4 regions of the Paucibacter soli genome follow, and region 2 is predicted to be linked to each of the others. Evidence: predicted binding sites of a transcription regulator. Region 2 holds the regulator's gene; each other region holds the start of a gene.
What was found. Region 2 encodes FNR, which switches genes on or off when oxygen is low (the NO sensors DNR and NnrR bind a similar motif). Its sites were predicted from a motif close to TTGATNNNNATCAA; they were not measured.
Positions count from the first base shown of each region.

Region 1: WG898_RS10740 (hemerythrin domain-containing protein) is a predicted target of FNR. The motif match lies at 2,523-2,536, and genes of this name have one in related genera.
Region 3: WG898_RS06885 (putative zinc-binding protein) is a predicted target of FNR. The motif match lies at 3,402-3,415, and genes of this name have one in related genera.
Region 4: WG898_RS22335 (hemerythrin domain-containing protein) is a predicted target of FNR. The motif match lies at 3,375-3,388, and genes of this name have one in related genera.

Region 1 is NZ_JBBHJW010000004.1:178,927-184,789, reverse strand. It holds gene WG898_RS10750 (ATP-binding protein) at 1-1,763, shown strand, start outside; gene WG898_RS10745 (Crp/Fnr family transcriptional regulator) at 1,717-2,466, opposite strand; gene WG898_RS10740 (hemerythrin domain-containing protein) at 2,615-3,181, shown strand; gene WG898_RS10735 (glycerate kinase type-2 family protein) at 3,178-4,467, opposite strand; gene WG898_RS10730 (urate hydroxylase PuuD) at 4,469-5,659, opposite strand; gene WG898_RS10725 (hypothetical protein) at 5,780-5,863, opposite strand, start outside.
Region 2 is NZ_JBBHJW010000014.1:80,212-86,074, reverse strand. It holds gene WG898_RS23965 (NADP-dependent isocitrate dehydrogenase) at 1-150, opposite strand, end outside; gene WG898_RS23960 (sulfite exporter TauE/SafE family protein) at 273-959, opposite strand; gene hemN (oxygen-independent coproporphyrinogen III oxidase) at 964-2,373, opposite strand; gene fnr (fumarate/nitrate reduction transcriptional regulator Fnr) at 2,554-3,288, shown strand; gene WG898_RS23945 (hypothetical protein) at 3,311-3,535, opposite strand; gene WG898_RS23940 (hypothetical protein) at 3,626-3,880, opposite strand; gene ccoG (cytochrome c oxidase accessory protein CcoG) at 3,912-5,369, opposite strand; gene ccoP (cytochrome-c oxidase, cbb3-type subunit III) at 5,394-5,863, opposite strand, start outside.
Region 3 is NZ_JBBHJW010000002.1:469,946-475,808, reverse strand. It holds gene ccoG (cytochrome c oxidase accessory protein CcoG) at 1-1,328, opposite strand, end outside; gene WG898_RS06900 (RrF2 family transcriptional regulator) at 1,373-1,840, opposite strand; gene WG898_RS06895 (NnrS family protein) at 1,851-3,026, opposite strand; gene WG898_RS06890 (DUF2249 domain-containing protein) at 3,041-3,322, opposite strand; gene WG898_RS06885 (putative zinc-binding protein) at 3,442-3,843, shown strand; gene yihG (1-acylglycerol-3-phosphate O-acyltransferase, YihG family) at 3,872-4,759, shown strand; gene WG898_RS06875 (S8 family serine peptidase) at 4,844-5,863, shown strand, end outside.
Region 4 is NZ_JBBHJW010000012.1:99,229-105,091, forward strand. It holds gene WG898_RS22320 (ligand-binding sensor domain-containing protein) at 1-463, shown strand, start outside; gene WG898_RS22325 (GGDEF domain-containing protein) at 467-1,930, opposite strand; gene murU (N-acetylmuramate alpha-1-phosphate uridylyltransferase MurU) at 1,974-2,708, opposite strand; gene WG898_RS22335 (hemerythrin domain-containing protein) at 2,738-3,322, opposite strand; gene tkt (transketolase) at 3,451-5,511, shown strand; gene gap (type I glyceraldehyde-3-phosphate dehydrogenase) at 5,592-5,863, shown strand, end outside.

The sequences.
Region 1 (5,863 bases), on a different contig from region 2:
GCGCGCGCGCCTGGCTGCAGAGCGAGCATGACGGCGAAGCGCGGGTACTGCTGGACCTGAGCACCGCCAATGCCTTGCTACGTTGCGGCCTGCAGGCTGAGGCCATCGCGCTGCTGCAGCCACGGGCCGAGACGCTTGACGACGCCGAGCTGCGTCAGCTGGTGTGCAGCCAGCTGGGCTCGGCGCATTACTTCCTGGCCGAGGCGGGCGCCGGCGATGTGGCGGCGCACCGCGATGCCAGCCTGTATTGGCATGCGCGCTCGCAGCAGGATGCCGAGGCCGGCGGCCAGCCCCATGCCTGTTATCGCGCCGCGGTGAACCTCGCCATCGGCCATGCGCGACGCGGCGACCTGACGCTGGCGCGCCAGTATTTGCGCCGCATGCAGGGCCTGCTGGATCTGGTATGGCCCCCCGGCTTGGAAGGCAGCAGCGCGCGCAGCCGCGCAGAGCAGGCCAGCTGGATGGCCTATATCGAGGCCCTCATCGCCCTCGGCGAGGGCGAGCGCGACCGAGCGATGCAAGGATTCCAGACCATCCTCGCGGAGTTTCGCGACGTCAGCATCAACAGCTATCTGGGCATGCTGCAGCTGCGCGTGGCCGAGCTGCTGGTGAGCACGGCGCATGAGGCCGGGCTCGACAAGCTGGCCTACCAGGCCCAGCTTGAGCTGCAGGCCCTGCAAGAGCGGCGCAACCGCCAGCGCCAGGAGCTCAGCTCACGCCTGCTGGCCGATGCGCTCTCGCTCTCGCGGCTGCGGGTGCAAAACGATCTGCTGCAACAACATGGCAACGAGCTGCAGGCCGCGCTGGCGCAGCGCCATCAAGAACTGACCCTCACTCTTGACCAGCTGCGCGCCGAGGCCTCGATCCGCCAGGCCACCGAGGCCGCGCTGCAGCAAGCACATGACGAGCTGGAGCGGCGCGTGCGCGAACGCAGCGAGCAGCTGCACCAGACCCTGCAGGCCCTGGCGCACCAGGAGCGTCAGGCGGCGATGGCGCATATCGTGGTGGGCGTGGCGCATGAGCTCAATACCCCGCTGGGCAATGCCCTGCTGGCCCTCTCCACCGAGGCCGACGCCACCGCCGATCTGCGCCGCCGGCTTGCTGACGGCCAGCTCAAGCGCGCCGAGCTGCACGAATTCCTGGCCCTGCTGGACAGCAGCCATCTGCTGGGCCACAAGGCGCTGACGCGCGCCGCCGATCTGGTGCAGCGCTTCAAGGAGCTGTCGGTGCAACAGATGCCGGAGCCGCGCCAGCGCTTCGACCCGCGGCGGCAGATCGAGCAGGCGCTACAGCGCTGGCAGGGCAGCGCCGGCGCAAGCGGCGTGGCGATGCGGGCGCAGCTGCAGACCATCGGCAAGGTCGACAGCTATCCGGGCGCACTGTTGCGCATCCTGGACCAGCTCATCGACAACGCCCTCACCCATGCCTTCGAGCCGCCCCTGCCGGCGGCGCCGGCCATCGAAGTCAGGCTGGCCCGCGAGGCCGAGGGCCTGGAACTGTGCGTGCAGGACAACGGCCGCGGCATCGCCAGCGAGCTGCGCGGGCAGGTGTTCACGCCCTTCATGACGACGGCGCGCGCCCATGGCCACGCCGGCCTGGGCCTGCATGTGGTGCAGGTGCTGGTGCAGGAACAGCTGGGCGGCCGACTCAGCGTCGATGCGGCCTGGCCCAGCGGCACCTGCGTGCGCGTGCTGTTTCCGGCCGAGGCGCCACTGCCTAATCGCGCGCCAGCGCCTGCAGCGCCGTCAGGCACAGGACCTTGACGCTGTAGCCCTGTACCTCGATCACGCCCTTGCGGTTGAGTTGACGCATCATGCGCGACAGCGTCTCCGGTGTAATCGCCAGCTGGGCCGCGATGTCGCGCTTGCGTTCCTTCAGCGAGATCGCCGCGCCGCCTTCGGCCTCGGGCACCGCGCGCTGCAGCAGCCAGGCGGCCAGGCGCTTCTCGGCGTCCTTGTGCATCAGGTCATGGGTGACGCCGGTCAGGCTGTGTACGTTCTGCGCCAGCGCCACCAGCAGGCGGTCCAACATGTCGGGCTGGCGCGCGATCAGCTGACGCATGCCCTCCACCGGCAGCCGCAAGACCAGCGCCTCGTTCACCACCCGCGCGTCCTGGCCGTAACCGCCGCCCAGCCAGGCGCTGCTAACGTCCAGCCAGTGCGGGCCGCGCACCGTATGCTCCAGATGGAAGGGTGCATCGTCGCGTGCCAGGCCGAGACCCACCGCGCCGTCCACCACCGCCACCAGGTACTCGGCCGGCTGATGCCGAGTGAATACCATGCTGCCCACCGCCAACTGCTGCAGCTGGGCCATGGCGTTGAGGGCCTGCAACTCGGCGCTGCCCAGGCTCTCGCCACCCAGCACCGCCTGCCACTCGGCGGCGCCGAGCCGTAGATCGGCAACCGCTACCGAGCCGGTCACCGGTTTGCGCGCCGGGCGCGCCGCTGTGAGGTTGAGACTGTCCACGATGTCGTTCTGTGCTGAGATGATTCGCAATGTGGGCCAGGGTCAGCACGGCGTCCTTGCGTTGCATCAAACCCCCCACATTCGGGCGCCCAGCGCCCCGCAGGCCGGGGAGAATCCCCGCATGCCCTTGATTCAGCCCAAATCCGCCATGAGTTCAGGCACACCGGCCCTGCAGCCCGGCAGCAGCTATGCACAGCCCTTCGAGCTGCTGGGCGCCTGCCATGAGCGAGTGCAGCGCAGCCTGGATCTGCTGGAGCGGCTGCTTGCGCATCTGCAGGAGCAGCAGGCCTGCGACGAGGCCGCACGCAGCGCCGCGCGCGATGTGCTGCGCTACTTCGACGTGGCGGCGCCGCTGCACCACCAGGACGAGGAGCTGCATGTGTTCCCGGCGCTGGAGGCCGGCGGCGATGCCGGGCTGAAACAGGCCTGCGCCGAGCTGCGCCAACAGCATGTGCAGATCGCTGCCGCCTGGCAGGCGCTGCGCCGGCCGCTGCAAGAGCTGGCAAGCCTGCCCGACGGCCCACTGAATGGCCCGCTGGACTCGCATCTGCTGCAAGACCTGGCCCCGGCGGCAACCCGCTTCGTGCGCCTGCACGACGCCCATCTGCGTACCGAGGACGGCCTGGTGTTCCCGGCCGCCGCGGCCCTGCTGGCGGAGCCTGCGCAGGCCGAGATGGGGCGCGAGATGGCGGCGCGGCGCGGGCTTATCCTCTAAGCAATCAACAAGGCCCGGAAGTCGTTCACATTCGTGTAGGTCGGCCCGGTCACGAGCAGATCGCCCAGCGCGGCGAAGAAGCCGTAGGCATTGTTGCGGTCCAGCTGCTCGCGGCCCTTCAGGCCCAGCGCCGCGGCGCGCGCCAGGGTGTCGGGCGCGACAAAGGCGCCGGCGTTGTCCTGCACACCGTCGATGCCGTCGGTGTCGGCGGCCAGCACATGCACGCCGGCCTGGCCCTGCAGGGCGAGCGCGCAGCCCAGCGCGAACTCGCTGGCACGGCCGCCGCGGCCGGCGCTGTTGCGCACCGTCACCGTGGTCTCGCCGCCGGACAGGATCACGCAGGGCGAGCGAAACGGCGTGCCATGCCGGGCCACCGAGCGCGCCAGCGCCGCATGCATGGCGCCGATCTCGCGCGACTCGCCCTCGATCTCGTCGGACAGGATATGCGCCGCCAGGCCCAGCGCGTGCGCGCGGGCCGCCGCCGCCTCCAGGCTCATGCGCGGCGTGGCCAACATGTGCAGGGTCTGGCCCTGGAAGCAGGCGGCGCCGGGCTTGGGCGTTTCCAGCGCGCCGCTCTGCAAGCCGGCCAGCGCGGCCTGCGGCAGGGTGATGCCGTGGCGCGCACAAACAGCCAGCGCCTCGGCACAGCTCGTGGGGTCGGGCACGGTGGGGCCGGAGCCTATCACCGCCGGGTCGTCACCGGGCACATCGCTGATCAGCAGGGTCAGAACTTGCGCGGGATGGCAGGCCGCCGCCAGCCGTCCGCCCTTGATGGCCGAAAGATGTTTGCGCACGCAGTTGATCTCGGCGATGCTGGCGCCGCTCGCCAGCAGGGCGCGGTTCACCGCCTGCTTGTCGGCCAGGCTCAGGCCCGGCGCCGGCAGGCTCAGCAGCGCCGAGGCGCCGCCCGAGATCAGACAGATCACCAGATCGTCCGGGGTCAGGTCTTGCGTCAAGGCCAGCATGGCCGCCGCGGCCCGTTCACCCGCCGCATCGGGCACCGGGTGGGCGGCCTCCACCACCGCTATGCGCCCGGGGCGGGCCGCAGGCGGGATATGGCCGTAGCGCGTCACCACCAGGCCGCTGAGCGGCGCATCGGCGGGCCACAGCGCGTCCAGCGCTTGAGCCATTGCGCCACCGGCCTTGCCGGCCCCCAGCACCAGGGTGCGGCCGTGCTGCGGGGGCGGCGGCAACTGGTCGGCCATCAGCTGCGCCGGCTGGGCGCGCGCCACCGCGGCGTCGAAGAGCTGGCGCAGCAGCTCGCGGGCAGGCAGCTCGGCCGGCATCTCAACGCCCCCGGCTTTCGAACCAGCGCCCCAGCAGGGCGCGCTCGTCCTCGCTGATGCCGGTGGCATTGCCCAGCGGCATGGTTTTTTGCAGCACCGCCTGCTGGTAGAGCGCGGCAGCGTTGGCCTGGATCAGCTCGGGCGTGTGCAGCTGCACGCCCTTCTGCGCCAGCTGCGCGTTATGGCATTGCGCGCAGCGCTGCTGCACGATCGCCTGCACCTGCGCCAGGCTGGGGGTCGGCATCACGGGCCGGGGTGCCGGCGCCATCCAGGCGATCAGCCCGGCCAGGAGCAGGAGCGCGGCGACGATCAGGCCCCAGGCATTCACGCCCAAACCCTGACGATGATGACGCTTCACGAACCAGGTACGCACCAGTACGCCCACCGCCATCAACACGATCAGCGTTAACCAGTTCAGCGCATGGTTGAAGAGCATGCCGTAATGGTTGCTCAGCATCGCGATCAGCACCGGCAGGCCGAAGTAGGTGTTGTGCACGCTGCGCTGCTTGCCGCGCTGGCCGTAAACAGGATCCACCGGCCGGCCGGCGCGCATGTCGGCGATCACCTGCTTCTGGCCGGGGATGATCCAGAAGAACACATTCGCGCTCATGATGGTGGCGATCATCGCGCCCATCAGCAGGAAGGCGGCGCGGCCGGCAAACAGCTGGCAGGCGGCCCAGGTGGCGGCGGCCACGAAGGCGGCGATCAGGCCCAGCACCAGGCCGTCATTGCCGATGGCGCCAGCCTTGGTGTGACCAAAGCGGCGGCAGATTTGGTCGTAGAAGAGCCATCCGGCCGCCAGAAAGCCCAAGGCGCCTGCCACCGCGGCCGGCGCGCTCCAGTCATGCACACGGCGGTCGATCAGAAAGCTCTCGGCGTTGAAGAGATAGAGCAGCACGAAGAGCGCAAAGCCGCTCATCCAGGTCCAGTAGCTTTCCCAGTAGAACCAGTGCAGATGCTGGGGCAGATTGGCCGGTGCCACCATGTACTTCTGCGGGTTGTAGAAACCGCCGCCATGCACGGCCCAGAGCTCACCGTCGACGCCACGCGCCAACAGCTCGGGGGCCTCGGGTTTGCTGAGGTGGTTGTCCAGCCAGACGAAGTAAAAGGATGCGCCTATCCAGGCGATCACGGTGACGAGGTGCAGCCAACGCAGCAGCAGATTGGCCCAGTCGAGCAGATAGGCTTCCAAGCGGGTCTCCAGCATGCGGCCCACCACAGGCGGGCGCTGTGGGCTGCTGAGGGTCGCGCCTTCCGGGCCTCGATGGCCGCGCCCGGCGCCGCTGCGACTGCGGCCAAAGTGTATACAGTTTTAGGCGACCAGGAGCGGCAGCCCGTGACGTCGGCGCGCTGTCTGGTACTTGGCGTCGCCGGCATTCACCTCGTGGCAGGCCGA
Region 2 (5,863 bases):
GATGCGACCGGCGACCGAGATGTCGCTGGTCTCGACATGCACGCCGGCGGGCGCCGTAAAGGCGCGCACGATGGGCAGGAAGGACGCCGTCGCCAACAGCGGCGCTTCGTCGGTCAGGGTGTAGATGATGGTCGGTTGCTGAGTAGTCATGAGGTATCCAGATCGGCCCATCAATCAGGCCCGCAGGGGTGGACAAATAGAGCGGTGATTCTAGGGCAGGCACGCCGGCTGGGAAGCCAAGTCTTATAGAAGTCTTGGCCTTGATCAGTTTCTCAGTTGGGCAAGCCGCAGAGCGCGGCAAGCTGCAACCAGACACCATGCCCCAGGGCCCATCCGGAGGCCGTGATCAGGGCCAATCCGGCCAGACGCACCGCCCAGGCCATGCCGTGCGCGCCCAGGGCTTTCAGCAGCATGCCGGGGCCGAGTGCCAGGCCTGCCCCGGAACCCAGGGCGAAGACCACCATCACCAGGGCGCCGGCGGGTGGGCCGCTGGCCAGGCCCGCTGTCAGCAGCGCGGACTGAAGCAAGCCGCAAGGCCAGGCCACCCAGGCCAGGCCGACCAGCCCGGATCGGGCCGGTGCCGACAACACCATCCGCCCCGTACCGGGCATCGCGACTGTGGCCACATTGACTGGCCGACCCAGCTGACCCAGCCAGGCCGGTTGCCGGGCGAACACCAAGAGGTACATGCCCAGCAACAGGGCCGCGCCATGGACAAGCAACCACAGCGGCCGCAACCAGGCCGCCGCGCTGCCTATCCAGGCCAGCGCGCCCACGCTGGCCGCAACCACGGCGCCGCCAAGTGCGTAGCTCAGCATGCGGCCCAGTTGGAAGGCACTCGCCGACTGCCGGCCCGCACGGCCGCAAGCAGCGGCGGCCGGGCCGCACATGGCCAGGCAATGAGGCGTGCCGGCCAGCCCCATGAGCAGGGCCGAGCCGGCGAGCGCGAGGTCTAACATAAGCTCAGATGATGCGCGAGAACTTGGCGCGCGTCTGGTCGGCGCTCAGGTAGCGGTCGAACACCATGGCCACGGCGCGCACGAAATACCAGCCCATCGCGGTGACCTGGATCGCGCCGGGCTCCACCACCACCAGCCCGGTATCGGCCATGGCGCGCAGGCGCTCCAGCTCGGCGCCGAAGTAGTCCTGCACCTTGATCAGATGCGCCAGTTCGATGGACTCAAACTCCACCCGCCCCTGGCACATCAGGGCCATGATCATGGCGCGGCGCACCAGGTCATCGCGCGACAGGGCCAGGCCGCGCTCGATCGGCAGTTGGCCATGGGCCAGCGCGTCGTAGTACTCGGGCAGGGTCTTGGCGTTCTGGCTGTAGGTGGCGCCGATGCGGCCGATCGCTGAAACGCCCAGACCGATCAGGTCGCAATCGGGCTGGGTGCTGTAGCCCTGGAAGTTGCGGTGCAACCTGCCCTGGCGCTTGGCCACCGCCAGGCTGTCGCTGGGCAGGGCGAAATGGTCCATGCCGATATAGGTGTAGCCATGGCCGACAAAGCCGCTGAGCGCTGCCGACAGCATGTGCAGCTTGTCGGCCGCCACCGGCAGCAGCGTGGCGTCGATGCGGCGCTGCGGCTTGAAGCGCTGCGGCAGATGGGCATAGCCATACAGCGCGATGCGGTCCGGCTTGAGTGCCGCCACCTGGGCGATGGTGCGGGCAAAGGACGCGGGCGTCTGCTGCGGCAGGCCGTAGATCAGGTCCACATTGGTGGATTCGAAGCCCAGGGCACGCGCCTGCACCATCAGCGCTTCCACGCTCTCGTAGCTCTGCATGCGATGCACGGCCTTCTGCACCGCCGGGTCGAAGTCCTGCACGCCAAAGCTCAGGCGGTTGAAGCCCAGGCCACGCAAATGCTGCAGGCGCTCGTTGGTGACGGTGCGCGGGTCCACCTCGATGGACACCTCAGCCCCGGGCGCCAGCTTGAAGCGACTACGGATGTCGTCCATCAGCCGCGTCAACTCCGCATCGCTGAGGAAGGTCGGCGAACCGCCGCCCAGATGCAGCTGCGATACCGACGGCGTGCGCCCAAGGTCCGCCAGCGTCAGGTCCATCTCCGTGACTAGCGCGTCCAGGTACTCGGCCGCCTTTTCATGGTGCTTGGTGATGACCTTGTTGCAGGCGCAGTAGTAGCAGACCGACTCGCAAAAGGGGATATGCACGTAGATGGACAAGGGCGCGCCGCCGCCCACCACCCCACCTTGGGCACGCTGTTGCAAGGCCTGACGATATTGGGAGGCCGTAAAGGCCTCGACGAAGCGGTCTGCGGTCGGGTAGGAGGTATAGCGTGGGCCGGAAACGTCAAAGCGGCGCAACACTTCTTCGGTAATGCCGGGCAGGGGTTCAGCGACTCTTGGTTCCATGGGACCGTACTGTGCCAAGCCGGTTGACTCGGCGTTTGACTTGGGTCAATCTTGCAGCGCAAGCATAGAGAAAGAATGGCGTCAATCTTGAGGAGCATCATGTTCAACTCTATGCACACAGGCACGCCGTCGGGCGCGGAATCCGCCCCAGCTCCCGGGCCAGCCACGATAATTCGCCACATGAATGCCAACCACGCCATCAAGATCGAGCCCTTCAAGGTAGCTTGTTCCAGTTGCAACCTGCGGGAGTTGTGCTTGCCCGTCGGCCTGTCCAAGGGTGACCTGGATCAACTGGACGCCCTGGTGGCCACACGCCGCAATGTCGAACGCGGCGACACGCTGTTCCGTACCGGGGACTCCTTCCAGTCGCTCTACGCGGTGCGCACCGGTTTCTTCAAGACCTGTGTGTCGTCCGAAGACGGGCGCGACCAGGTCACCGGCTTCCAGATGGCCGGCGAGTTGCTGGGCCTTGACGGCATCAGCAATGACCGCCACAGCTGCGACGCCGTGGCCCTGGAGGACTCGCAGGTCTGCGTGATCCCCTACAGCCAGCTGGAAGAGCTGTCGCGCGAGTTCACCGATCTGCAGCATCAGTTCCACAAGATCATGAGCCGCGAAATCGTGCGCGACCATGGCGTGATGCTGCTCTTGGGCAGCATGCGTGCCGAGGAGCGCCTGGCGGCCTTCTTGCTCAACCTCACCCAGCGACTGCAGGCGCGTGGCTTCTCGGCCTCGGCCCTGGTGCTGCGCATGACGCGCGAGGAAATCGGCAGCTATCTGGGCCTGAAACTGGAGACGGTCAGCCGCACCTTCTCAAAGTTCCAGGAAGACGGCCTGCTGGAAGTGAAGCAGCGCCAGATCCGCATCATGGATCAGCCGGGGCTGCAGAAGCTGGTCAACAGCACCACCTGCTGAGCGGCTTCGCCGCAGACCGACGCTAGCCCGCCTCCGGCGGGCTTTGTTGTTTGGACAGGTACAGCGACATCGCCGCTGCGATGCTGATGAGCAGCCAGAAGATGAAGAAGCTGAGCGTGTAGATCGCCGCGCGCGGCAGCGCCATCGGCGCCGCACCGAACCAGCTCAGGTCGCTCGGGTCCACTACCGCAAACACCAGCGCCAAGGTCACCCCGGCCATGAAGAAGGCCGGCCAGAGGATGAGCATGGCCGAACGCACCAGCCCCGGCCGGTCACCTGGTCTGCGCTCCAAAGCTGCATCGTCCATGCGTCCCCCTCGGCTTGCGAGTTTGCGGCCTCAGTGGCCGCCCGTCGCCGCATGGTTGCGGGCCTTGATCGCGGGCTGCAGGGCCGCGCCCTGCTCTTCGGCACTGTCGGCCGACGGACGGGCCTTGGTCTCGATGACCGGATCCGGGAAGCGGATTGCCAGCGTCAGCGTGGCGATGCAGGCAACGATCACCACCGACGGGCCGCCCACCACCAGCCACATCATGCGTTCACGCCACCAGGGCGCAGGCTTGTCGGCCGGGGTCAGGTCTTGCTGTTTGCTCATGGCTTGCTCTTTCTGGTCGCTTGGCCGCCGCTCAACGCGGCAGCACAAAGGTTGATTTTTCCATCAGGCTACCGGCGTCGGTACCCGGGCTGGCGAGGCGGCGGATTTCGAACTGGATCGCATGGGCGCCGGCGCCCGCGCTGGCCGCGACCTCGGGCGGCACACGCAGCGCCACCGAGATCCAGCGCGCTTCGGCGGGCCCGACCGCCACAACCTCCGGCGCGGGCTGCATGCGCAGGCCCGGCAGGCCGGAGGCCGCCAGCGTGAAGCGCTGTTCCTGCTCGGTGGCATTCATGATCTGCAGGCGGTAGACGTTTTCCACATAGCCGTCCTCGACCTGCCGCGCCAGCGCGGCCCGGTCGCGCACCACGTCCACCTTGAAGGTGGTGCGCAGCGCAATGCTCGCCATCAATGCCGTGCTGACGACGAGAAGGATGGCGGTGTAGATCAGCACGCGCGGACGGAACATGCGCGCCAGCAGCTGGCTGCGGGTCAGGTGCTGCGCCAGGCCGTTCTGGGTGTCGTAGCGCACCAGGCCACGCGCATAGCCCATCTTGTCCATCACGCCGTTGCATACATCGACGCAGGCGGCGCAGCCTATGCATTCGTATTGCAGGCCACGGCGGATGTCGATGCCGGTGGGGCAGACATGCACGCACAGATTGCAGTCTATGCAGGCGCCCAGCCCGAGCTGCTGCGGGTCGGCCTTGCGCCCGCGCGCGCCGCGCGGCTCGCCGCGCTCGGCGTCGTAGCTGATGATCAACGTGTCCTTGTCGAACATGGCGCTCTGGAAGCGCGCATAGGGACACATGTATTTGCAGACCTGCTCGCGCATATAGCCTGCGTTGCCATAGGTGGCAAAGCCGTAGAACAGCACCCAGAACCATTCCCAGGGCCCGAAGCTCAGCGCCAGGGCCTCGCTGCCCAGCAGCTTGATGGGCGTAAAGTAGCCGACAAAGCTGAAGCCGGTCCACAGGCCCAGGCTCAGCCAGACCAGCTGCTTGCCGCCCTTGCGGGCCAGCTTCTCGGCATTCCAGGGGCCAGCGTCGAGCCGAATGCGTGCGGCGCGATCGCCTTCGAAGCGCTGCTCCACCCACATGAAGATCTCGGTGTAGACGGTCTGCGGGCAGGCGTAGCCGCACCACAGCCGCCCCGCCACCGCGGTGAAGAGGAACAACGCATAGGCCGAGATCAGCAGGATCCCGGTCAGGAAGATGAAGTCCTGCGGATACAGGACCAGTTCGAAGATATAGAAACGGCGCGCGCCCAGGTCGAAGAGCACGGCCTGGCGGCCGTTCCAAGTCAACCAGGGCAGGCCGTAGAACAGCAGCTGCGTGATCCAGACCAGGCTCCAGCGCCAGGTCGCAAACCAGCCTGTGACGGCGCGGGGGTAGATCTTCTTCTGTGCCTGATAGAGCGAAACCATCTCCACGGCGGCATCACCGCCGCGCTGGCTGGGCTGGGTCGTGGCGCTGGCTTCGCTGCTCATCAGTTGCTGCTTTTTCCCTGCTTCTTACTTCGCGGCCACTGCGGTGGTTTGCGACAGGCTCCACACATAGGCCGCCAGCACCCGGATCTGCTCGGGGCTCAGGCGCGCGGCGTGGGCGGGCATGACGTTGTTCTTGCCGTTGTTGATCATCGCCGTCACCGCATCTTCGCCCCAGCCATGCAGCCAGACCTTGTCGGTCAGGTTGGGCGCACCCAGGGCCTGGTTGCCCTTGCCGTCCGGGCCATGGCAGGCCGCGCAAGCACCGAACTTGGGCTTGCCCAGCTGGGCCGCGATCGAGTTGTGCGGGCTGCCCGACAGGCTCAGCACATAGTTGGCCACATTGCGCACGTCTTCCGGCGTGCCCACCGCGGCGGCCATCGGCGGCATCACGCCGTTGCGGCCCTTGCTGATGGTTTCGATGATGGTGTCATGGGCACCGCCATAGAGCCAGTCGCTGTCGGTCAGGTTGGGGAAGCCCTTGGAGCCCTTGGCGT
Region 3 (5,863 bases), on a different contig from region 2:
CCCTGGCTTGCAAGCCGGAAGTGGATGGGGCGCGAGCCGCTGCCCAGGCGCGCGGCCTGCTCGGCCGGCAGGCGCAGCTGCAGCACCTGGGCATGGATGGCGGCGGGCGGCAGCAGCACCTCGGCCGGGCCCACGCGGTACAGGCCGTCCAGCCCGTCGACCTCGATGCGCAGGGCGAGCGGCCGCTCGGTGCGGTTCATCAGCTGCAGGCGATAGACGTTCTCGATCTCGCCGTTCTCGACCTGGCGCGCCAGCGTGTTGCGATCCTTCAGCACATCGACCTGGAAGTCGGGCCGCCTCCACAGGCTGGTGGCAAAGCCTATGCACAGCGCCAGCAGCACCGAGCCATAGATCAGCACGCGCGGCCGCAGCGCGCGCGCCAGCATCTGGCGCGGCGTCCATTGCTGCCGCACACCGTTCTCGGTGGCGTAGCGGATCAGGCCGCGCGGCGCGCCGACCTTGTCCATCACCTGGTCGCAGACGTCGATGCAGGCGGCGCAGCCTATGCATTCGTTCTGCAAACCCTTGCGAATGTCGATGCCGGTGGGGCAGACCTGCACGCACAGGGTGCAGTCGACGCAGTCGCCATGGTGCTGGCCCTGGCCCAGGGCCTCGACCTTGCGGGCGCGCGAGCCGCGCGGCTCGCCGCGCTTTTCGTCGTAGGTGATGATGAGCGAATCGGCGTCGATCAGCGCGCTCTGGAAGCGTGCGTAGGGGCAGATGTACTTGCACATCTGCTCGCGCAGCCAGCCGGCATTGCCATAGGTGGCGCCGGCGTAGAACAGCACCCAGAACCATTCCCAGGGCGAGAGCCCCAGCCGCAGCAGGCTGGCGCCGAGCTCTCGAATGGGCGTGAAGTAGCCGACGAAGCTGAAGCCGGTGACGAGGGCCAGCGCCACCCAGCTGGCATGCTTGGCGCTCTTGCGCGCCAGCTTCTCGGCCCCCCAGGGCGCGGCATCCAGGCGCATGCGGGCCTGGCGGTCGCCCTCGGTATGGCGCTCCAGCCACATGAACATCTCGGTGTAGACGGTCTGCGGGCAGGCATAGCCGCACCACAGCCGCCCGGCCAGGGCGGTGAAGAAGAACAGCGCCAGCGCGCTGATCACCAGCAGGGCGGCCAGGTAGATGAAGTCCTGCGGATAGAGCACCAGGCCCAGCACATAGAAGCGCCCGGCGTCCAGGTCGAACAGCAGCGCCTGGCGGCCCTGCCATTGCAGCCAGGGCATGCCGTAGAAGAAGGCCTGCGTGAGCGCCAGCATGATCCAGCGCCAGTTGGCATAGCGGCCGCTGACCGCGCGCGGATAGACCTTGGCCTCGGCCACATACATCGAGGTGGCGACCGGCGCGATCGGAATGACTTTGGCGGGAGACTTCACTGGGAGCTGGGGGCGCGCACTTCGCGTGAGGAAGGCAGGCTGATCTTGGCCAGGCGCTTGGCCGTGGCGGGTTGCAGAAGGTCGGCCAGATTGTGCCCGTCAAGCTCGGCCAGGAAGGCGGCCAGCGCGTCCTTGAAGACGCTGGTGAGGCGGCAGGCGCCGGTGAGCGAGCAGCTGTTGCCGCTGCCCAGACATTCGACCAACTGGAAGTCGGGCTCCACCGCCCGCACCAGGTCGCCCAGGCTCAGCCTGGCCGGACTCATCGCCAGCTTCATGCCGCCGCCCTTGCCGCGCACCGTGGCGATGAAGCCCTGCTGGCCCAGCTGGTGGGTGATCTTGGTGAGATGGGCCTCGGATATCTGGTAGGCCGCGGCGATCTCGGCGGTGGTGCACAGCCTATCCTGGTGCTGGCCGAGATAGATCAGCAGGCGCAGCGCATAGTCGGTCATGGTGGTGAGTCGCATGAGCTGATTCTCAACCGGGCTGGCCGTCGGGGCGCGGGCGCAGCAGCAAGGGTGTGTAGCGCCAGAGGTAGAGCACGAAGCTCAGGCTCCACAGCGCCGCCGCGAGCTGTACGCTCAGCATCAGGCTGGCGGGCGCCAGCAGCGGCAGAAAGACGCGCAGCAGCGCCGCCAGCAGCATGCTCAGGTAGGCGCTGATCTCGATACGCCCGGCCTTCAGCGGCCGGCCGGTGTGGCCCAGCGCGGTGCGCGTGATCATGCCCAGGGTGATGAGGCCGATCACGCCCAGGGTCAGGGCATGGGTGGCCGGGCCCGGCGCGATCCAGCCCAGCGTGGCGGCCGCGCGCAGCAGCAGGTGCACCGGCAGCCAGGCATAGGCCAGGTGCAGCACCCACACCAGGGGATTGCGCCAGCTCTTCCAGGGCTGCCACAGCGCCAGGCGCAGGCCCTGGGCCAGCGCGGCGGCCAGCAGTGCGGCGGCCAGCAGCGCGCCCTCGACGGCCAGCAGATCCAGCACCAGCAAGAGCAGCACCGAACCCAGCGCCGCCTTTTCCACCTGGGGCTGGCGTGTGGCCCGCATGCCCGGCACACCGTTGTTGGAGAACATGGGCACGACGCGGCCGGCCATCACCGCAATCATGAAGAGCACCAGGTCCAGGCCGATATGGACACCGGGCAGCTGCAGCAGGCCGGCCTGGCTCAGATGCACGGCCACGCTGGCCAGGCCCATGGCGACGAGCAGGCCGACGAAGAAGTAGTTGCGCTTGTTGCCGGCGGCGTGCAGGGCACGCCACAAGCCCCAGGCGGCCGCCCACGGCACGGCCAGGTTCAGGAGCAGCGAGGCCCACAGCCATGGGCTCAGCACCAGCACGCGCGCCAGCAGCCACAGCGCCGCCAGCGCCATCAGGGGCTTGCCGGTGGGCGTGGGCTGGCCCGACCAGTTGCGTCCGGCGGTGAAGAGAAAGCCGATCACCACCGCCAGCGCGTAGCCGAACACCATCTCATGCGCATGCCAGAGCGAGCCGCGCAGCACCGGCTGCGCCAGCAGGCCCGAGAACTGCAACGCCCAGAGCGGCACCGACAGCGCCGCCAGCAGCGCCGCCAGCAGGTAGAAGGGCCGGAAACCCAGGTCCCACAGCGCCAGGCGACGCACGGCCGGACGGGGTGGTTCCTCGATACGAATGAACATGGTGTTGCTCATGATCAGCCGCCGCAGCAGCCGCAGCAGCTCTTGCCGGCGGGCTTGCGGCTGATGCGCAGGCGCCATTGCGCCGGGCCGGTTTCCAAAGCCTCCCAGTCGAACTGGCCGGGCCACTGGGCCTGAAACTGCTGGCGCAGGGGCACAGGCTCGTGGTCGCTCAGCAGGTAGAACCAGTTGCCCACGGGCAGGGCCTGGAAAGCCTCGAAGATGCGCGCGTGGCGTTCGTGCGGCGCGATCAGGCGCACATCGATCACTTCGGCGGCAGGGGTGGAGGCAACGGTCATGGTCGTCCTTAAAGTTGCATTTGCGATATAGCTATTGTCGCCAAGCGCTGCGCCTAAAGCAATATTCAAGATGCAACTTTTGATCTGCCTCAAGCCAAATCCTGCACGCCATCGGCAGCATGGCGGCCATGTCCGCTGCCCCTGCCCTCCCCCTGGTGTACAGCTGCTCAGGCTGCTCCGACGCCGCCCAGTTGGCCAATCACCTGGCGCTGCGCCTGGATCGCGCCGGCCTGGCCGAGATGTCCTGCATCGCCGGCGTGGGCGGTGGCGTGCCCAACCTGGTGCGCAAGGCGCGCGAAGCCGCGGCGTCGGGTCGACCGATGCTGGCCCTGGACGGCTGCGTGCTGGCCTGCACCAAGGCCTGCCTGGCCCAGCAGGGGCTGGCGCCGACCCACCACATCCGTCTGCACGAGATGGGCGTGCGCAAACATTACCGCACCGACTTCGACCAGGCGCTGGCCGATCAGCTGTTCGAGCAACTCTCCCAGACGGCGCGCGACCTGCAGAGCGAGCGGGCCTGAGCCCACAGCTCAGGCTACAGTTCGGCCCATGCTACGTCTACTGCCTGCCCCCCTGCTGGGCACTCTTGCCGCCATCGTGCTGGCCATCAACACCGTCACCGGCGTCACTCTGATGATCCTGCCGGCCCTGCTCAAGCTGCTGCTGCCCCTCAGCTTCGTGCGCAAGCCCTGCGACCTGGCGCTCAACGGCATCGCCTCGGGCTGGGTGGCCGTCAACAACGCCTGGATACGGGTGCTCAACCCGCAGACCTGGGACGTGCAGGGCGTGGACGGCCTGCACCGGCGCGGCTGGTACCTGGTCTCGCCGAATCACCAGACCTGGGTCGACATCCTGGTGCTGCAGCGCGTCTTCCACGGCCGCATCCCCTTTCTGAAGTTCTTTCTCAAGCAGGAACTGAAGTGGGTGCCGGTGATCGGCCTGGCCTGGTGGGCGCTGGACTTCCCCTTCATGAAGCGCGGCCGCAGCGCCGGCTCGCAAGCGGCCGATCTGGCCACCACGCGCAAGGCCTGCGAGAAGTTCAAGACCATCCCGACCACGGTGATCAACTTCGTCGAGGGCACGCGCTTCACCGCCGCCAAACATGCCGAACAGAAAAGCCCCTACCAGCACCTGCTCAAGCCCAAGGTCGGCGCGCTGGGCATGGCCCTGGCCACCATGGGCGAGCAGTTTGAGGCCCTGCTGGACGTGACCCTGGTCTACCCCGAAGGCACACCCAAGTTCTGGGACCTGCTGTGCGGTCGCTGCGGCCCCGTGCAGGTGCGGGTGCAGCAGCGCCCCATCCCCCCCGAACTGGTGGGTGGCAACCCGATGGAAGACAAGCGCCTGCGCGCCGGCATCTCCATGTGGATCAAGAAGCAGTGGAGCGAGAAGGACGCGCTGATGGCGGCCTTGCTCAAGCGCAGCCCCCCACCCTGAACGGGGGGCGCGGATTGCCCGAATAGACCTGGCGCATCACCATGGCGAAAGTAACAGCCTCTACCACATTCATCGAGGCCCGCCATGAGCATGCCCAAGAAACTGTCGGCCATCCACAGCGCCACGACGCTGCTGCTGCTGGCCATGTCGAGCGCCGCAGCGCTGGCCGCTGCCCCCGGCCCGGACGCCATGATCGTCGCTTACAAGGCCGGCAAGGCCGCCACCGTGCGCGCCGAGGTGCTGAATGCCGGCGGCAAGATCACGCGTGAAATCGGTCGCGCCAGCGCCTTCGCGGTGCGCCTGCCGGCGGCCGGCGTGGCCGCCCTGCAGGCCAGCGCCAATGTCGATTTCGTCGAGCCCGATGTGGAACGCCGCCTGCTGGGCGTGCCGTCCCGCACCATGGAAGGCATGGTCCAGCCGCAATCAACGGCGGTGGACACGCCGACCTCGGGCACCGAGATGCTGCCCTACGGCATTGCGATGGTGCAGGCCAACCAGCTCACCGACGCCCTCAGCGGCAACCGCAAGCTCTGCATCGTGGACTCGGGCATTGACCGCGGCCATCCCGATCTGGCCGCCAACTCGGCCAATCTGAGCGGTGTCAACCTGACCGCCTCCGGCACCTGGGACAGCGACGAAAACGCGCACGGCACCCATGTGGCCGGCACGATTGCTGGCGTGGGCGGCAACGGCATTGGCGTGGTGGGCGTGAACCCCGGCGGCAAGCTCAAGCTGCACATCGCCAAGGTGTTCGACGCCACCGGCTCGGCCTCCTCCTCGACGGTGATGGAAGCGGTGACACGCTGTGCCGACGCTGGCGCCAACATCATCAGCATGTCGCTGGGCGGCGGCGACCCGAGCCAGGCCGAGCGCCGCGTGTTCCGTGCCCTGCTCAACGAAGGCGTGCTGACGATCGCCGCCGCCGGCAACGATGGCGATACCAGCACCTCCTACCCGGCCGGTTACGAGGAAGTGATGTCGGTGGCCGCGCTGGACGCCAACAAGGCGCATGCCGGCTTCTCCCAGGTCAACAACGATGTCGAGATCGCCGCGCCGGGCGTGGCGACGCTGTCGACCATCCCGCCCAATCTGGAGTCGTTGGGC
Region 4 (5,863 bases), on a different contig from region 2:
CGGCGACGCAGTGCTGCAGCAGATGCGCGGCCGCCTGCAGGGGGTGTTCCGCGATGCCGACTACCTGGTGCGCTGGGGCGGCGAGGAGTTCCTGATCGTGGCGCGCGCCACCGCGCGCAGCCATGCCGCCGAACTGGCCGAGCGCGCCCGCGCCATGGTGGCCGACCACCCCTTCGTGCTGGACGACGGCAGCCTGCTGCACAAGACCTGCTCGGTGGGTTTTGCCTGCTTTCCACTCGCCCCCGAGCATGCACGCGTGCTTGACTGGTCCAGCGTGGTCGATGTGGCAGATGCGGCGCTCTATGCCGTCAAGCGCGCCGGCCGCAACGGCTGGCTGGGCGTGGTGAGCGCCAGTGCCGCGTCGGAAGATGAGCTGCGCGCCTGGCGCCAGCGTCCGCTGGCCGAATGGCTGGCCAGCGGGACGCTGCAGACGGCCGGCTCGGGTCCGCACGCGACCGGCTGATGATCAACCCTCGACGAACACCTGGGCCGTGACGGCGCGGTCGCGCCCCTGCGACTTGGCCTGGTAGAGCGCCAGGTCGGCATGGGCCAGCCATTGCGAGGCCGAGCTGCCGCGGTAGGGCACGCCGCTGACCATGCCGATCGAAAGCGTCACGCGGCCGGTGCCCAGCGGCGAGAGCTCATGCGCCAGCGCCAGACCGGCCAGCAGCTCGCGGCAGCGCGTGGCCACCGCCTGCGCGCCCTCGGCGTCGGTCTGCGCCAGCAGCAGCACGAACTCCTCGCCGCCATAACGCGCCACCAGATCGGCCGGCCGGTTCGCGCTGTTGCGCAGCACCGAGGCCACCGCCACCAGGGCCGCGTCGCCGGCCTGGTGGCCATAGTGGTCGTTGTAGAGCTTGAAATAGTCCACATCGACGAGCAGCAGCGAGAGCGGCGCGCCGGTGCGCAGGCCGCGCCGCCATTCGTCCTCCAGGCGCTGCATCAGGAGGCGGCGGTTCGCCAGCTCGGTGAGCGCGTCGGTGGTCGACAGGCGCAGCAGCTGCTCGTTGGCATGCTGGAGTTCGGTCTCGAAGCGCTTGCGCTCGGTGAGGTCGCTGATCACGCCGACGAACAGGCGTTCGGCCTCGCTGCCAACCTCCGAGACCGAGAGCTGCACCGTCAGCGGCGTGCCATCGCGATGCAGGGCATTGAATTCGCGCAGGCGCCCCATCAGCGCGCCCCCCTGGCCGCGCAGATAACGCGCCAGGTAATGGCCGTGCGCGCTGCGCTCGGGCTCATCCATCAGCATCGCAACGTCCTGGCCCAGCAGCTCGTCGAGCTCGTAGCCGAACAGGCGCAGCGCGGCCGGATTGGCGCTGCGCATGCGACCCTCGGTGTCGATGGTGATGATGGCGGCTCCCGCGGTGCTGATGATGGCCTGCAGCTGCGCCTGGCTGGTCTGCAGGGCCTGTTGGGTGCGCACCAGCTCGGTGACGTCGGCACGTATGCCTATGGTGCCGCCCGACGCCGTCTTGCGCTCGTAGATGCGCACCCAGCGATTGCCGGGCAGCTCCTGCAGCCAGGGCTCGCCCGGTTCGCGATGCATCTGCATGCGCTGGGCCAGCCAGGCTTCCTCCTGGCCCAGCGCAGGCACCACCTCGCCGGCGGCGATGATGCTGCGCAGCAGCTCCTCGTAGCGCAGTCCGGGCCGCCATTGCGGCGCGGTCCTGGGATAGAGGCGGGCGAAGGCCTGGTTGTGTATCAGCAGACGGTCGTCGGCGTCGAACATCGCGTAGGCCTCGCTGAGCGCCTCTATGCCCTCGATCAGCTCGGCGCGCTCGGCCCGGGCGCTGTGGGCGCGCGCCTCGCATTGCGCGCGTGCGCGCCTGGCGCGCCACCAGGCCAGGGTGACGCCGGCCAGCGCCATCATGAGGCCCAGCGCCAGCCACCAGGCCGGTCCGGCGCTTGCGTCTACGGGGGTGGGCGTCATGGTGGCTGCAGCGTTGGATGCTGCGCCCGATTCTGAACCCGGCTCAGCGCTTTGCCGCCCCGGGCAAGTCCGTAGTCGCCGCATTCAGCGACGCCAGCCGCTCGGGCGTGCCCACGTCCTCCCAGGCCTGGGTGTAGAGCTCGGCACTGATGCGGCGCGCCGCGATGCCCTTCTCCAGGCAGGGGCGCAGCGCGGCATGCTGGCCAACGCTCACGCCCTCGAACAGGGCGCGCCTGAACAGCCCCACGCAGGACCAGGTGTAGCGCGGCCCGCTCGCGCCGCTGGCTGCGCTGGTGGCCAGTCCCTGGGCGTCGATGCCGAAGTCGCCGTCGGGCTTGTGCGGCCGATTCGGCACCAGCCATAAATGCGCCAGCATGTCGCTGCGGGCAAAGGCCTCGGCACGCGCCGCCGAGGCGCGGAAGTCCGGCAGGTGCACATCGGCCGAGACGACCCAGAAGCCATCGTCGCCGTCGGCGCACAGCAGCGGCAGGGCCTTGGCAATGCCGCCAGCGGTCTCCAGCGCGCCGCCATGGTCGCGCGCCTCGTTGCTGTAATGCAGGCGCAGGCCCCAGCGGCCGCCGTCGCCCAGCTGGGCCGGGAACTGCTCGGCCAGCCAGGCGATGTTGATGACGATGTCGCGCACGCCAGCGGCCGCCAGGGCCTCGATATGCCAGACGATCAGCGGCTTGCCGCCGACCTGCAGCAGTGGCTTGGGTTGGTGGTCGGTGAGCGGCCGCATGCGCTCGCCGCGCCCGGCCGCGAGGATGATGGCTCGCATGGGCCGGGAGTGTAGTGAGAAGCGGCTTGCTAGAGCGCCGGCCCGAGGCCGATGGGCGCCGGCACCGCGGCCAGCACCTTCTGGAACAGGGCCTGGTATTCCTCGGCGGCGGCATGACCGGTGAGCGGGTCCTGGTTCTTTGCAAAGGCCTCGTCCAGGTCGGCCCAGTCGGCGGGGCTGAGCATCTTCACCGCCAGCGGCAGGATCTCGCGCTCCTCGATCTCCATATGCTTCAGATAGGCCGCCACATAGCGCTGTGCCATGGCCTCGAAGGCATCGCGGCGCGCCTCGCCCATCATCTCGAAGGCCAGGAGCGCATGCTCCAGCTCACGGATGGCGCGCTCGCCGCGGCCATGGTCCTCTTCGAGCTGGTCCAAGGTATCGCGAATCTCCGGCGCACGCGCGCGCAGCTTCGGGAACAGCAGCTCGCTTTCCTTGGGGTGGTGCAGGCGCTCGGGGAATTCGTCCACATAGAACAGCATCGCGCGCAGCGCGTGGAAGTCGGGCAGGCTGCCGTGGCGGCGGTGCTCGGCCAGCAGCAGCGGGATCGAGCGCAGCATCGCGGCGAGGGCGCGGTGCTCGTCGCGTATCACGGTGAGGGTCAGGGCTTGCATGGTCTTGTCTCCGTTCTATGCCGGAGGTTGAAGCCAAGCCGGCCGTGACGCATTGCTCTGGATCAAGATTGGCGGCGCCGCGGACGCAAGTAAAATGCCGGGTTTTCCAGAACTCCATCCCGCACACCATGGCCGATACCGCTGCCCGCAACACCACCCTGATGGCCAACGCCATTCGCGCATTGGCCATGGACGCCGTGCAGCAGGCCAATTCCGGCCACCCGGGCGCCCCCATGGGCATGGCCGAGATCGCGGTGGCACTGTGGAACCGTCATCTGCGCCACAACCCGGCCAACCCGCAATGGGCCGAGCGCGACCGCTTCGTGCTCTCCAACGGCCATGGCTCGATGCTGATCTATGCGCTCTTGCACCTCACCGGCTACGCGCTGCCGATCGAGGAGCTCAAGGCCTTCCGCCAGCTGCACAGCAAGACCCCGGGCCACCCCGAGGTGGGCGTCACCCCCGGCGTGGAGACCACCACCGGCCCGCTGGGCCAGGGCATCAGCAATGCCGTGGGCCTGGCCCTGGCCGAGAAGATGCTGGCCAAGGAATTCAACCGTGAGGGCCACGACATCGTCGGCCACCACACCTACGCCTTCCTGGGCGACGGCTGCCTGATGGAGGGTATCAGCCACGAGGCCTGCGCCCTGGCCGGCGCCTGGAAGCTCAACAAGCTGATCGCGATCTACGACGACAACGGCATCTCGATCGACGGCCAGGTCGCGCCCTGGTTCATCGACAACACCGCCCAGCGTTTCGAGGCCTATGGCTGGAACGTGATCGGCCCGGTGGACGGCCACGATGTGGAGTCGGTCGACACCGCCATCGCCATGGCCAAGATGAGCACGGACATGCCGACGCTGATCATCGCCAAGACCACCATTGGCAAGGGCAGCCCGAACCGCGCCGGCACCGCCAAGGCGCATGGCGAGGCCCTGGGTGGCGACGAGATCAAGCTCACCCGCGAGGCGCTGGGCTGGGCGCATGAGCCCTTCGTGATCCCCCAAGAGGTGTATGCCGACTGGGACGCCAAGGCCGCCGGCGCCGCGCTGGAAGCCGCCTGGGACGAGCGCTTCGACGCCTACGCCACGGCCTACCCCGAGCTGGCCGCCGAGTTCCAGCGCCGCATGGCCGGCGTGCTGCCCGCCAACTTCGCGCAGACCGCAGTGGACGCGGTGATCGCCGCCCATGGCAAGGCCGAGACCGTGGCCAGCCGCAAGGCCAGCCAGCTGGCGCTGGAGGCCTTCACCGCCGCCGTGCCCGAGCTGCTGGGCGGCTCGGCCGACCTGACCGGCTCCAACCTCACCAACACCAAGAGCACCCCGGCCTTCCGCCTGGAGGCCGATGGGGCCAGCAACGGCGGCCGCCACATCAACTACGGCGTGCGCGAATTCGGCATGGCCGCCATCATGAATGGCGTGGCCCTGCATGGCGGCTACATCCCCTACGGCGGCACCTTCCTGACCTTCAGCGACTACAGCCGCAATGCGATCCGCATGGCCGCGCTGATGAAGCAGCGCGTCATCCATGTGTTCACGCACGACTCCATCGGCCTGGGCGAAGACGGCCCGACCCACCAGTCGATCGAGCATGTGGCCTCGCTGCGCCTGATCCCGGGCCTGGACGTCTGGCGCCCCGCCGACACCACCGAGACCGTGGTGGCCTGGACCATGGCGATCGGCAATGCCCAGCGCCCCAGCGTGCTGGCGCTGTCGCGCCAGAACCTGCCCTATGCGCCCAAGACCGCGGTGGACGACATCGCCAAGGGCGGCTATGTGCTGGCCGAGCCCAGCGATGTGGGCATCAAGAACAAGAAGGCCAAGGCGGTCATCATCGCCACCGGCTCCGAGGTGCAGTTGGCGCTACGCGCGCAGGAAATGCTGGCGCTGGACGGCATCGGCGTGCGCGTGGTGTCGATGCCCTCGACGAATGTGTTCGACCGCCAGGACCTCGACTACAAGAAGGCCGTGCTGCCCGCCGGCCTGCCGCGCATCGCGGTGGAAATGGGCGCCACCGACGGCTGGTGGAAATATGGCTGCGCCGCCGTGGTGGGCATTGACACTTACGGCGAATCGGCGCCGGCCCCGGTGCTGTTCAAGCACTTCGGCTTCACCGCGGAAAACGTGGTGGACACCGTCAAGGTGGCGCTCGGCGTGGCCAAGCTGAAGGGCAAGAAGAAGAGCAAGTGATCTGACGGGGGTGCCAACGGCACCCCTTTTGCATAGGTTCGACGTTTTTTGTTGTTTTCTTTTCTCTCAAGGAGACTCACGTGACGATCAAGATCGGTATCAACGGCTTCGGCCGCATCGGCCGCATGGTGTTCCGCGCTGCCATCGCCAACTTCAAGGAAATCGAGGTGGTGGGCATCAACGACCTGCTGGAACCCGACTACCTGGCCTATATGCTCAAGTACGACAGCGTGCACGGCAAGTTCGACGGCGAGGTCGCGGTCGAGGGCAACACCCTGGTGGTGAACGGCAAGCAGATTCGCCTGACGCAGGAGCGCGACCCGGCCAACCTGAAGTGGAACGAGGTCGGTGC